2 regions of the Mycetocola sp. Y444 genome follow, and region 1 is predicted to be linked to the other one. Evidence: predicted binding sites of a transcription regulator. Region 1 holds the regulator's gene; the other holds the start of a gene.
What was found. The regulator LexA, encoded in region 1, represses DNA repair genes until DNA is damaged. The targets are predictions, from matches to a motif close to TCGAACANNTGTTCGA.

Region 1 (5,498 bases):
CGGCGAGCAGCAGGATCGGGAAGACCGTCAGGCGCTCCGCCGCGTGGCCAACCTGTCGACAGAGCTCGAGGACGTCACCGAGGTCGAGTACCGACAGCTGCGCATCGAGAACGTCGTTCTCATCGGCGTGTACCCGCAGGGCGCGCAGGAGGATGCAGAGAACTCGATCCGCGAGCTCGCTGCCCTCGCTGAAACCGCCGGCGCTGTCGTCCTCGACGGCATGCTGCAGCGCCGCCCGAATCCCGACCCGAGCACCTACCTCGGCAAGGGAAAGGCCGAGGAATTGCGCGGCATCGTCGCCGCGCTCGGCGCGGACACCGTGATCGCCGACACCGAACTCGCGCCAAGCCAGCGGCGTGCGCTCGAGGACGTCGTGAAGGTCAAGGTCATCGACCGTACCGCCGTCATCCTCGACATCTTCAGCCAGCACGCCAAGAGCCGCGAGGGCAAGGCCCAGGTCGAGCTCGCCCAGCTTGAGTACCTCCTGCCGCGACTCCGCGGTTGGGGTGACTCGATGTCCCGCCAGGCCGGTGGCCAGGTGGGTGGTGCCGGCGCCGGAATGGGTTCACGTGGTCCTGGTGAAACCAAGATCGAACTCGACCGACGCCGCATCCACACCCGGATGGCGAAGCTGCGCAAGCAGATCAAGGGCTTCGGGCCGGCCCGCGAGGCCAAGCGGGCCAACCGTAACCGCTTCGAGGTACCAAGCGTCGCTATTGCCGGGTACACCAACGCCGGCAAGTCGAGTCTGCTCAACCGGATCACGAAGGCCGGCGTGCTGGTCGAGAACGCACTCTTTGCAACGCTCGACGCGACGGTTCGGAAGACCCAGACCGAGGACGGCCGGCTCTACACGCTCTCCGACACCGTCGGATTCGTCCGAAACCTCCCGCACCAGCTCGTCGAGGCGTTCCGCTCCACCCTGGAAGAGGTGGCGGAGTCGGATGTCATCGTGCACGTGGTCGACGCATCGCATCCGGACCCTGCATCCCAGATCAGCACTGTCCGCGACGTGATCGGTGATGTCGGCGCCCGCGATATTCCAGAGATCGTGGTCTTCAACAAGAGCGATCTCGTCAGCGAGGACGACCGGCTCGTGCTCCGCGGACTGGAACCCAAGGCGATCTTCGCTTCGGCGCGCACCGGTGAGGGGATCGACGAGATCCTGGCCCGTATCGCGGAGCTGCTGCCGAGTCCGACAGTCCCGCTTCACCTGCTCGTCCCGTACGACCGGGGAGACATCATTTCGATGCTCCACCGCCGCGGAAAGGTCGAGAAGCTGGACTACGAGGAAGACGGCACCGAGGTGCGCGCACTCGCGTCGGAGGAACTCGCCGCACAGGTGTCCGAGTTCGCGATCGCCGAGTAAACGCGAAGCGGCGACGTCACACGTCTGGTCTGTTAACGAACGGATGCCCCGGGTCTGTACCCGGGGCATCCGACCGTTAAGCGGGCGTCAGGCGCCCCACCGTGAGTGGCTACACCGCGCGGAGGACCGCAACGATCTTGCCGAGCACGTCGGCTTCGTCGCCGAGGATCGGTTCGAAGTTCGTATTGCGGGGGAGCAGCCAGGTGTGGCCATCGCGCTGGCGAAACACCTTGACCGTGGCTTCGCCATCGAGCATGGCAGCGACGATGTCGCCGTTCTCGGCGGTCGGCTGCTGACGGACGACAACCCAGTCGCCGTCGCAGATCGCTGCGTCGATCATCGACTCACCCGAGACCTTGAGCATGAACAGCTCGCCCTTGCCCACGAGCTGACGCGGCAGGGGGAAGACCTCTTCGACCTGCTGGTCAGCGGTAATCGGCACCCCGGCAGCGATGCGTCCGACCAGGGGCACCATCGCGGCGTCGCCGACCGGTGTTGAGCTTTCGAAGTCGGCAACGTTCGAGGGGGAGGGCAGGTCGATCAGGATCTCGAGTGCACGGGGCCGATTGGGGTCCCTGCGCAGGTAACCGCTCAGCTCGAGCTGGTTGAGCTGGTGCGTCACGCTTGAGAGTGACGCGAGTCCGACCGCGTCGCCGATTTCGCGCATGCTCGGCGGGTAGCCGCGGCTCTGCACGGAGCGCTGGATCACGTCGAGGATCGCCAGCTGCTTCTCGCTCAGGCTCTTGCGGCGGCGCGTGGTCGGCTTCTCTGCCGGCACGCGCTTGGCCTTCCGTGCCTTTGGAGCGGCAGATGAAACAGCGGCATCCGGCTCGTTCTCAGCCGTGATATTCGCGTCGTCGAGCGTCATGTCACTCCCGTCTGGCGGGCAGCCCCGGCCAATGTCAGTGGTCACTGGTTGAGTCTCAACCATCAATCGAAACTCTATCCGTCCCGAGGGGCCCCAGCAAAGATTTGTTCGAGTGTGTCGGGCAAATTCTGCAAAAAAGTCCGAAGAAGGACTTGAATCTTCGAACAATCGAATATAGATTCGGAATACAGGTTCGTATTCGGCCCTCCCGGCCGAGGGCCGGATACGAATTCTTCGAATCGCCACACAACAGTTCACAGCACGAACCGGAGGCGCACCATGAGCACCGCAGTCATCACCCCCATTCACTCTCTCTCGCGTCCAGCCGCCCGGCGCCCCGAGGCGCCGCGCCCATCGAACCCGCGTACACAGGCCGCCGGAGGCGACGCGTCAGCGATGATCGCACGCCCCACCGGGCGCATCCGACTCACCCGGCGCGGTCGCGTTGTCCTGACCTCGCTCGCCGCTGCTCCGTTCATCGCTCTCGCGGCCTGGCTCGGACTCAACGCCGGCGCCGCAGCGGCGTCGTCGTCCCCGAGCTCGGCCTCGTTCGAGTACGTCACTGTCGAACACGGTGACTCCCTGTGGTCCCTCGCGGGCACGCTGGCTCCCGAGGCCGACCCTCGTGATGTGATCGCCGACGTGATGGCCCTCAACCAGCTCGAAACGTCCACGGTCGTTCCCGGGCAGAACATCGCCATTCCCGAGCGATACACGGCTCCGTAACGCACACCGAAGCGCAAGGCGCGGCGGGTAAACTTCCGGGGTGAGTTCCCTCGATGCCCTGCCCATCCGCGATGATCTTCGTGGCAAGTCCCCGTACGGCGCACCCCAGAAGGTCGTGCCCGTCGCCCTGAACGTCAACGAGAACACGCATCCGATTCCCGAAGACGTGGCCCACGACATCGTGACCGCCCTCGCCCGCGCTGTGCTCGGCGTGAACCGATACCCCGACCGCGAGTTCACCGAACTACGGATCAGCCTCGCCGGTTACCTCGGGCACGGTCTCACTGCCGATCACATCTGGGCCGCGAACGGCTCGAACGAGGTTCTGCAGCAGGTTCTCCAGGCTTTCGGCGGACCTGGCCGCTCGGTGCTCGGGTTCAGCCCGACCTATTCCATGTACCCGCTGCTGGCCGCAGGCACCGGAACCCGGTGGATTGCCGCCGAGCGTGACGCCGACTACGAGATCTCGCCCGAGACCGCCAGCGCCGCCGTTCGCCGCGAACGCCCCGACGTCGTGATTCTCTGTTCTCCGAACAACCCCACCGGGACCCCGCTTGGGCTCGACACCATCGAGGCCGTCTATGACGCGACCGATGGCATCGTGGTCGTGGACGAGGCGTACTTCGAGTTCGCCCCAGAGGGGACTCCCAGCGCGCTGTCCCTTCTCGACGGGCGCGACCGGTTGCTCGTGTCACGAACCATGAGCAAAGCCTTCGCATTTGCCGGCGCACGGGTGGGCTACCTCGCTGCGGCGCCGGCGGTCACGGACGCGCTTCGCCTGGTGCGTCTTCCGTACCACCTCTCCGCACTCACGCAAGCCGCGGCGATTGCTGCCCTTGCACACAGCGGCGAAATGCTCGCCATGGTCGATGACATCAAGAACCAGCGCGACCGCATCAGCGCTGGCCTCGCCGACCTCGGCTACCGCCCGTACCGGAGCCACAGCAACTTCGTGCTGTTCGGAGGCGTTGACGATCCGGCAGCACTGTTCGAGTCACTGCTCGAGCGCGGAGTGCTCATCCGGGATATCGGCCTCGCCAATCAGATGCGGGTTTCGGCGGGTACCGAGGCGGAGACGACCGCGTTCCTCGAAGCCATTGCGGCGGTAAGCTCGAAGTCATGAGCCAGCCGCAGCGCACCGCCCGGATCCAGCGCGAGACGAGCGAATCGAGCATTGACCTCACGATCAACCTCGATGGGACCGGTGTCAGCGATATTCACACCACCGTGCCCTTTTACGATCACCTCCTGACGGCGTTCGCCAAGCACGCACTGGTCGACCTTACGGTCAGGGCCACCGGCGACATCGAGATCGATGTGCACCACACGGTGGAAGACATTGGCATCGCACTCGGGCAGGCCATCAAGCAGGCGCTCGGCACCAAGGAGGGCATTTCGCGCTTTGGCGACGCTCTCGTTCCCCTCGACGAGGCACTCGTCCAGGCCGTCGTCGACATTTCCGGTCGGCCGTACCTCGTGCACTCCGGCGAGCCCGCGGGGTTCGAGTTCCACCTCATCGGTGGTCACTTCACCGGGTCGATGGTGAGGCACGTGTTCGAAGCCATTGCGTTCAACGCCGCACTCACCGTTCACGTCACCGTGCTCGGCGGGCGCGACCCGCACCACATCGCCGAGGCCGAGTTCAAGGCATTCGCGCGGGCGTTCCGGCAGGCGAAGGCTCTCGATCCTCTCGTGACCGGCATCCCATCGACGAAGGGCGCACTGTGACGGGATCGTCACGGCCAAGCGTTGTTGTTCTCGACTACGGGAGCGGCAACGTCCACTCCGCGGTCAAGGCACTTGAAGCGGCGGGCGCCGACGTCGAGCTGACCGGTGACCGACGCAAGGCACTCGAGGCCGACGGTCTTCTCGTGCCCGGTGTTGGAGCGTTCAGCGCGGTCATGGAACAGCTCTCCACCTCGCGCGGGGGTGAAGTGATCGATCGCCGGCTGGCCGGTGGTCGCAAGGTCATGGGCATCTGTGTCGGGATGCAGATTCTGTTCGAGCGCGGTGTTGAACGCGGCGTCGACACAGAGGGCCTCGGAGAGTGGCCGGGCGTCGTGACGGAACTCGACGCGCCCGTTCTCCCGCACATCGGCTGGAACACGGTCGACGCGCCCGAAGACTCCGTCCTCTTCCGCGGCATCCGCGACGAACGCTTCTATTTCGTGCACTCGTACGCCGCGCAGGACTGGAAGCTCGAGGTGATGCCGCCGTTCCACGAGCCGGCACTGACGTGGGCCGAACACGGAACCCGGTTCCTCGCCGCCGTCGAAAACGGACCGCTGAGCGCGACGCAGTTCCACCCGGAGAAGTCCGGCGATGCCGGCATCCGCTTGCTGGCCAACTGGGTCGGCTCTCTCACATCGGACTGACCCTCCGCATTCTTTCGAATGGCACGCTCGTGCCGCACCACACAACCAAGGACAATTCATGAGTGAGTTCAACACGACCCCGAAGCTTGTGCTGCTTCCGGCCGTCGACGTCGCCGGCGGCAAAGCCGTCCGTCTGACCCAGGGGGAGGCGGGCACGGAG
Region 2 (5,498 bases), on a different contig from region 1:
GGGCCGGATCGAAGACCTCATCGAGCAGGGACGCCTCGACCTCTCCGAAGTGACCATCACGGTCCTCGACGAGGCCGACCACATGTGCGACCTCGGCTTCCTCGAGCCTGTGCAGCGCATCCTGCGCCGCACGGCAAATGGTGGCCAGAAGCTGCTCTTCTCGGCAACCCTCGACAAGGGTGTTGCCTCGCTCGTCAAGGAGTTCCTGCCGTCCCCCGCCGTGCACGAGGTTGCCGGCGAAGACCAGGCCTCAGCGACGATCGACCACCGCGTTCTCGTGGTCGAGCACCGCGACAAGGACCGCATCATCGAGGAACTCGCGAACCGCAACGAGAAGACACTGATCTTCTCGCGCACCCGGGCATACGCCGAGCGTCTCGCTGACCAGCTGGAGGATGCAGGCATCCGTGCAGTGTCCCTCCACGGTGACCTGAACCAGGCCCGCCGTACCCGCAACCTCGCGCAGCTCACCTCAGGTCGAGTGAACGTGCTCGTTGCAACCGACGTCGCGGCTCGTGGCATCCACGTTGACGACATCACCCTCGTCATCCAGGCCGACGCGCCCGACGAGTACAAGACGTACCTCCACCGTTCGGGCCGTACGGGCCGCGCGGGCAAGGTCGGTACCGTCGTCACGATCATCCCGAAGGCGCGCCAGCGTCGCATGACCGACCTGCTCGGTCGCGCCGAGATCGAGGCTGACTACGTTCAGGCTCGCCCCGGTGACGAGATCATCGAGGAGCTCGCCGGTCGCATGACCAACAAGAAGCTCACCGCCTAACAGCTGAGCCGCCAGAACACCCGTTCCGGTCGAGACCACCCGTTCGCACGTGTGTTCTCGACCGGAACGGGTGTTTTCGTGTACCTGGTCGCCGATGCGGCCTCTCAGAACAACATCGGCTGTTCGGTCGACGGCAGGATGCGCGCGCCTGTCGAACCGTCATCACTCGTGAACGCGGGCCGCTCTCCGGCGTCGTTTCGCAGCATCCCGAGCGCTTTCGATCGGATGCCGCCCGTCGCCGGATCTTCACGGCCGCGTTCGAGCCCGTGGGCGCGGATCAACGGCGAAATGCGTGCGGCGAGCCAGGTGCGGTACTCCTTCGGCGCGTACTGCCCGCGGGCGTAAAGTGCTGTGTACTTCGGGACAAGTTCGGGATGCTGCCGCTCGAGCCAGTGCATGAACCACGGCTTCACTCCCGGTTTGAGGTACAACGAGGTGAAGAGCACGCTCGTTCCTCCCGCCGCCTTCACCTGCCGCAGTGCCTCGTCGAGGTGGGCCTTCGTGTCGGTGAGGTACGGCAGGATCGGCATCAGGAACACGCTGCAGTCGAGCCCTGCGTTGCGCACCGCGGTGACGGTGGCGAGTCTCGCCTTCGCCGACGGTGTGCCCGGCTCGATCGACTTCTGCAGCTCGTCGTCGTAGATGGCGATCGACATGGCGAGGTCGACGGGCACGGTCTGGGCGACCTCGGCGAGCAGCGGGATGTCGCGGCGGAGCAGCGTGCCCTTGGTGAGGATCGACAGCGGTGTGCCGGAGTTCGCCAGCGCGGTAATGATGCCCGGCATGAGGGAGTACTTGCCCTCTGCGCGCTGGTACGGGTCGGTGTTGGTGCCGAGCGCGACGGGGTACTTGCCCCAGCTCGGCTTGGCGACCTCCTTCGCGAGCACGTCGGCGACGTTGATCTTCACGACGACTTGGTTGTCGAAGTCGTCGCCGGCGTTGAAGTCGAGGTAGCTGTGGGTGGGGCGGGCGAAGCAGTAAACGCACGCATGACTGCAGCCACGGTAGGGGTTGATGGTCCAGCCGAACGGCATCTGCGACTGCCGCGGGATCTTATTGAGCGCTGACTTCGCGAGGACCTCGTGGAACGTCACTCCGGCGAACTCCGGCGTCTGCACGCTGCGCACGAGGTTGTTGAGCTTGGCGAGGCCCGGGAGCGCCGAGGGCTCCTCGGTGCCGAGCTGCTGGCCATCCCACCTCATGCACTCTATTAGAACATGGATTCGAGAATAGCGGGCTATCTGTGGAGTGAAAGTGCGCGAGCGCGTTCTATGTGCGCCAACCGCTGCAGATCCATGCCCGCGCTACAGAAGCTTCTGCAGCGTAAGCATGGAAGTGGAGCGCTCGGTGAAGCCGACCGCTAGAGCAGAGTCCCGGCCACGAGAAGGAGGCCCGCGCCAACCGCCCAGAACAGCACGACGAACGCCCAGTCCCGGGCCCGGAACGGCACGAGGTACCGCTCCGTCCGTGACGAGTGCGCCCCGAACGCCCGCGCGTCCATGGCCAGGGCAACCCGCTCGGCGTGACGGATAGCCCCGACGAGCAGCGGCACGATGTAGCCGAGACCGCGACGGATGCCGGCGAGCGGCCCCCTGCCGCCTGACACTCCGCGAACGCGGTGCGCCCGTCTGATCTGCTCGAGTTCCAGCCGGAACCGGGGCACGAACCGATAGGCGGCGAGTGCCGTGTACCCGATGCGATAGGGCACGTGCAGCTGCTGCACCAGCGCCCGCACCAGATCGGGTCCCGTCATCGTGAGCCCGGCGATCAGCGCGAGCGACATCAGCGCCCCGAGTCGGAGTGCCGTGGCCAGCCCGATCAGCCAGGCCCCGAGATAGAAGCGGTACTCGCCGAGCTGGAACAGGAGCGGCGTGTCGTCGACGCGCGCGGCATCCGTCCACAGCCCAAAACTGAGCGACAGCACCGCGACAATCGCCGGCAGGCCGAGCCAGAGCGCAACCGCGAGCCGGGCACTGAGTTTTGCCCCGACGCTGAGAAGCAGAAGCGCAAGCAGGATAAAGACGAGCGGAGTCGCAATATCGCGCACGAACAGCAGGTAGACCATGAACGGCAGTGGCCCCGCGATCTTCGCCAGCGGGTTGAGCCTGTGCAGAAAATGACGGGCCGTCACACCTCGCCGTACGGAGTAAGGGTCGAGCGCCGCCGTCACGTGAGGCTCCCCGGGAGGTCAGCGACCCGCGAGAGTGACATCCACGACGGATGCCGCGTCACGCCCCGCATCGCCCGCGCGAGTGGGGGAAGAATGAGCCCGGCCATCGAGAGCAGTTCGCCGTCACCCAGGATCTCAGCGGCCGGCCCGAACGCCAGCAGCCGCCCGTCGTGCATCACAGCGACGTGGCTCGCATACTCCGCAACCAGCTGGAGGTCGTGGGTCACGGTGATCACCGTCGTCCCCGAGCGGTGCAGGTCCCGAAGCAGGGTGAGCAACTCGTTCGCCCGCTGGCGATCCTGGCCAAACGTCGGTTCGTCGAGGACGAGAACCGGGGCGCCGGTGATGAGCGCCGTGCCGACCGAGAGCCTGCGCTTCTGCCCGCCGGAGAGAAGGAACGGGTGGGCGTCGCGGTGCTTTTTCAGTCCGAACCGCTCGAGCATCGCTGTCACTCGCGCCTCGATCTCATCCGCGTTCAGCCCGCCGCCAGAGCGTCCGCGGCGCACCCGCAGCCCGTGGGCGAGTTCGTCGAACACCGTGTTCTCGATGAACTGGTGCTCGGGGTTCTGGAAGACGAAACCGACGTGGTCCGCCAGCATCCGCGCGTCACTCGTCGCCGGATCAAGATCGCCGACGCGGACCCGCCCTTTCGGCGGCGGAACGACTCCGGCAAGAGCCTGCACGAGCGTGGTCTTGCCCGCTCCGTTGGCGCCGATCACCGTGACGAAATCACCCCGGCCGATCTCGAGCGACACGTCACGGATGATCGGCGTGCGGCCGCGGGTCACGGTGAGACCGCGAACGCTCACGGCCGCGTCCCTCGGAACGACGGCCGGCTCGGGCGTGCGTTCGGCGAGAGGGGGAAGAGAACGGATGCCGTTGAGCGCGTCCGTCAGCTCGGCCGGGGTGAGCGGGAGTGGATCGAGTACCACTCCGGCGCTCCTCAACCGCAGCGCGGCCAGGGTGGCGACGGGCAGCCAGACCCCGAGTTTCGCGACCTCGTCCGCGGCCCCGGCGAGCACGGTTCTCGGGTCGCCCTGGAACGCGAGTTTCCCGGTGCCGTCGAGGACGATGACCCGGTCGACGAGGTCCATGGCCGCGTCGAGGTTGTGCTCGATGAGGACGACCGCGTGGGTCCCCGCCGCTGCGATTTCGCGGAGGACCGCGTAGACATCGGCAATTCCGGTCGGGTCCAGGTTGGCGGTCGGCTCGTCGAGTACGAGTACCCCGGTGCCCATCGCGAGGGCGCAGGCGATGGCGAGTCGTTGCTTGCCACCGCCCGACAACAGGTCGGGGTTGTCGAGACGCCTTTCCCACAGTCCGACGGCATTCAGTGCGCGTTCGGCTCGCTCGAGCACCTCGGCGACGGGGAGAAGGAGGTTTTCCGGGCCAAAGCAGACCTCGTCGAACACCGTGCCGGTGACGAGCTGAGAATCGGGGTCCTGGAAGACCATCGCGACGTCCTGCGACAACCGCGACACCGTGGCATCCGCCGTTCGGATGCCGTTGACCGTGACGGTTCCGGAGAGCGTCCCGGCGACCGCGTGCGGGACGAGGCCGTTGAGTGACAGGGCGAGTGTCGACTTGCCGCAACCCGACGGGCCGAGGAGCAGGACGACTTCTCCCGTGCGAACGTCGAAGCTCACACCGTTGGGGGTGTCGTCTGCGCTCCCGGCATAGCGGATCCGCACATCGTCGAGCCGCAGCGCGGCGGTGTGATCCGGCATTCAGCTGGTCACGCGGAGGTCACTGGTGCGTTGGCCGAATCCGGGACGTGTGGCCTGCGGTCGACCTCACGCTGCAGCCCCCGCGCCACCCCGGTCTTGTCGATTCGGCTGGCGATGACCCGCCCGAGCCAGGTGAAGATAATCGGGCTCACGGCGAACAGGCCGAAGTACACGACACTGAGGCCCGCGCTGAACTGTTCGGCGCCGATGGCCAGATAGACCCCGGCGCCGAAGATGATCCCGGCGATCGCCGCAGCGAGGTAGAAGACCCAGGCCCGCCAGTACCGGTAGCGGCTGACGAGGAACGGCAGTTCCTGCAGCAGCCCGATCGCAAGGCCGGCGCCGAGGTAGCGAAGGAACCACTGGGGGCTGAAGGCCGCGGCAATGAGCCCGGCGAAGAGACCGGTGAGCAGCGCGACTCCGCCGCGTCGAAGGAGTGACTGTGCGACAACGCCGGGGAGGAAGTACACGCCGACAAGCGAACCGTAGAGAACCGGGATAGTCGCAGACATGAGCCCGTTGAGATAGCCGCTGACCACAAAAACGAGGCCACCGGCGACGCCGATGGCTGCGCAGGTGAGCAGGAGGCGGGTGCTCGCGTTTCGCATGTCGATCTCGGTTTCGGGTGAGCTGGTTCAGGGGTGAGGTAACCCTAAGTTTAGTGCGTGTCGTCTGGGAGTCGCGCTCAGGATTGTCGGCGACGCGGCGTCAATCGCACTCCTGGCAACGGCGGTGCCGGGATCCGTTCACCACCGTGGCCACCAACCGAACCAAAACGGATGCTGCGCGATTCCCACGCGTCCCGCGCGCTCACGATCTC

Region 2: the regulator LexA is predicted to act here: its motif matches at 1,993-2,008, upstream of AC1C2M_RS15355 (Rv2578c family radical SAM protein).

The regions. Positions count from the first base shown of each region.
Region 1 is NZ_JCAIUB010000002.1:962,801-968,298, forward strand. It holds gene hflX (GTPase HflX) at 1-1,369, shown strand, start outside; gene lexA (transcriptional repressor LexA) at 1,479-2,282, opposite strand; gene AC1C2M_RS11185 (LysM peptidoglycan-binding domain-containing protein) at 2,517-2,963, shown strand; gene AC1C2M_RS11190 (histidinol-phosphate transaminase) at 3,004-4,086, shown strand; gene hisB (imidazoleglycerol-phosphate dehydratase HisB) at 4,083-4,691, shown strand; gene hisH (imidazole glycerol phosphate synthase subunit HisH) at 4,688-5,338, shown strand; gene priA (bifunctional 1-(5-phosphoribosyl)-5-((5-phosphoribosylamino)methylideneamino)imidazole-4-carboxamide isomerase/phosphoribosylanthranilate isomerase PriA) at 5,397-5,498, shown strand, end outside.
Region 2 is NZ_JCAIUB010000003.1:812,864-818,361, forward strand. It holds gene AC1C2M_RS15350 (DEAD/DEAH box helicase) at 1-781, shown strand, start outside; gene AC1C2M_RS15355 (Rv2578c family radical SAM protein) at 886-1,983, opposite strand; gene AC1C2M_RS15360 (energy-coupling factor transporter transmembrane component T family protein) at 2,142-2,951, opposite strand; gene AC1C2M_RS15365 (ABC transporter ATP-binding protein) at 2,948-4,678, opposite strand; gene AC1C2M_RS15370 (ECF transporter S component) at 4,687-5,286, opposite strand; gene AC1C2M_RS15375 (pirin family protein) at 5,364-5,498, opposite strand, start outside.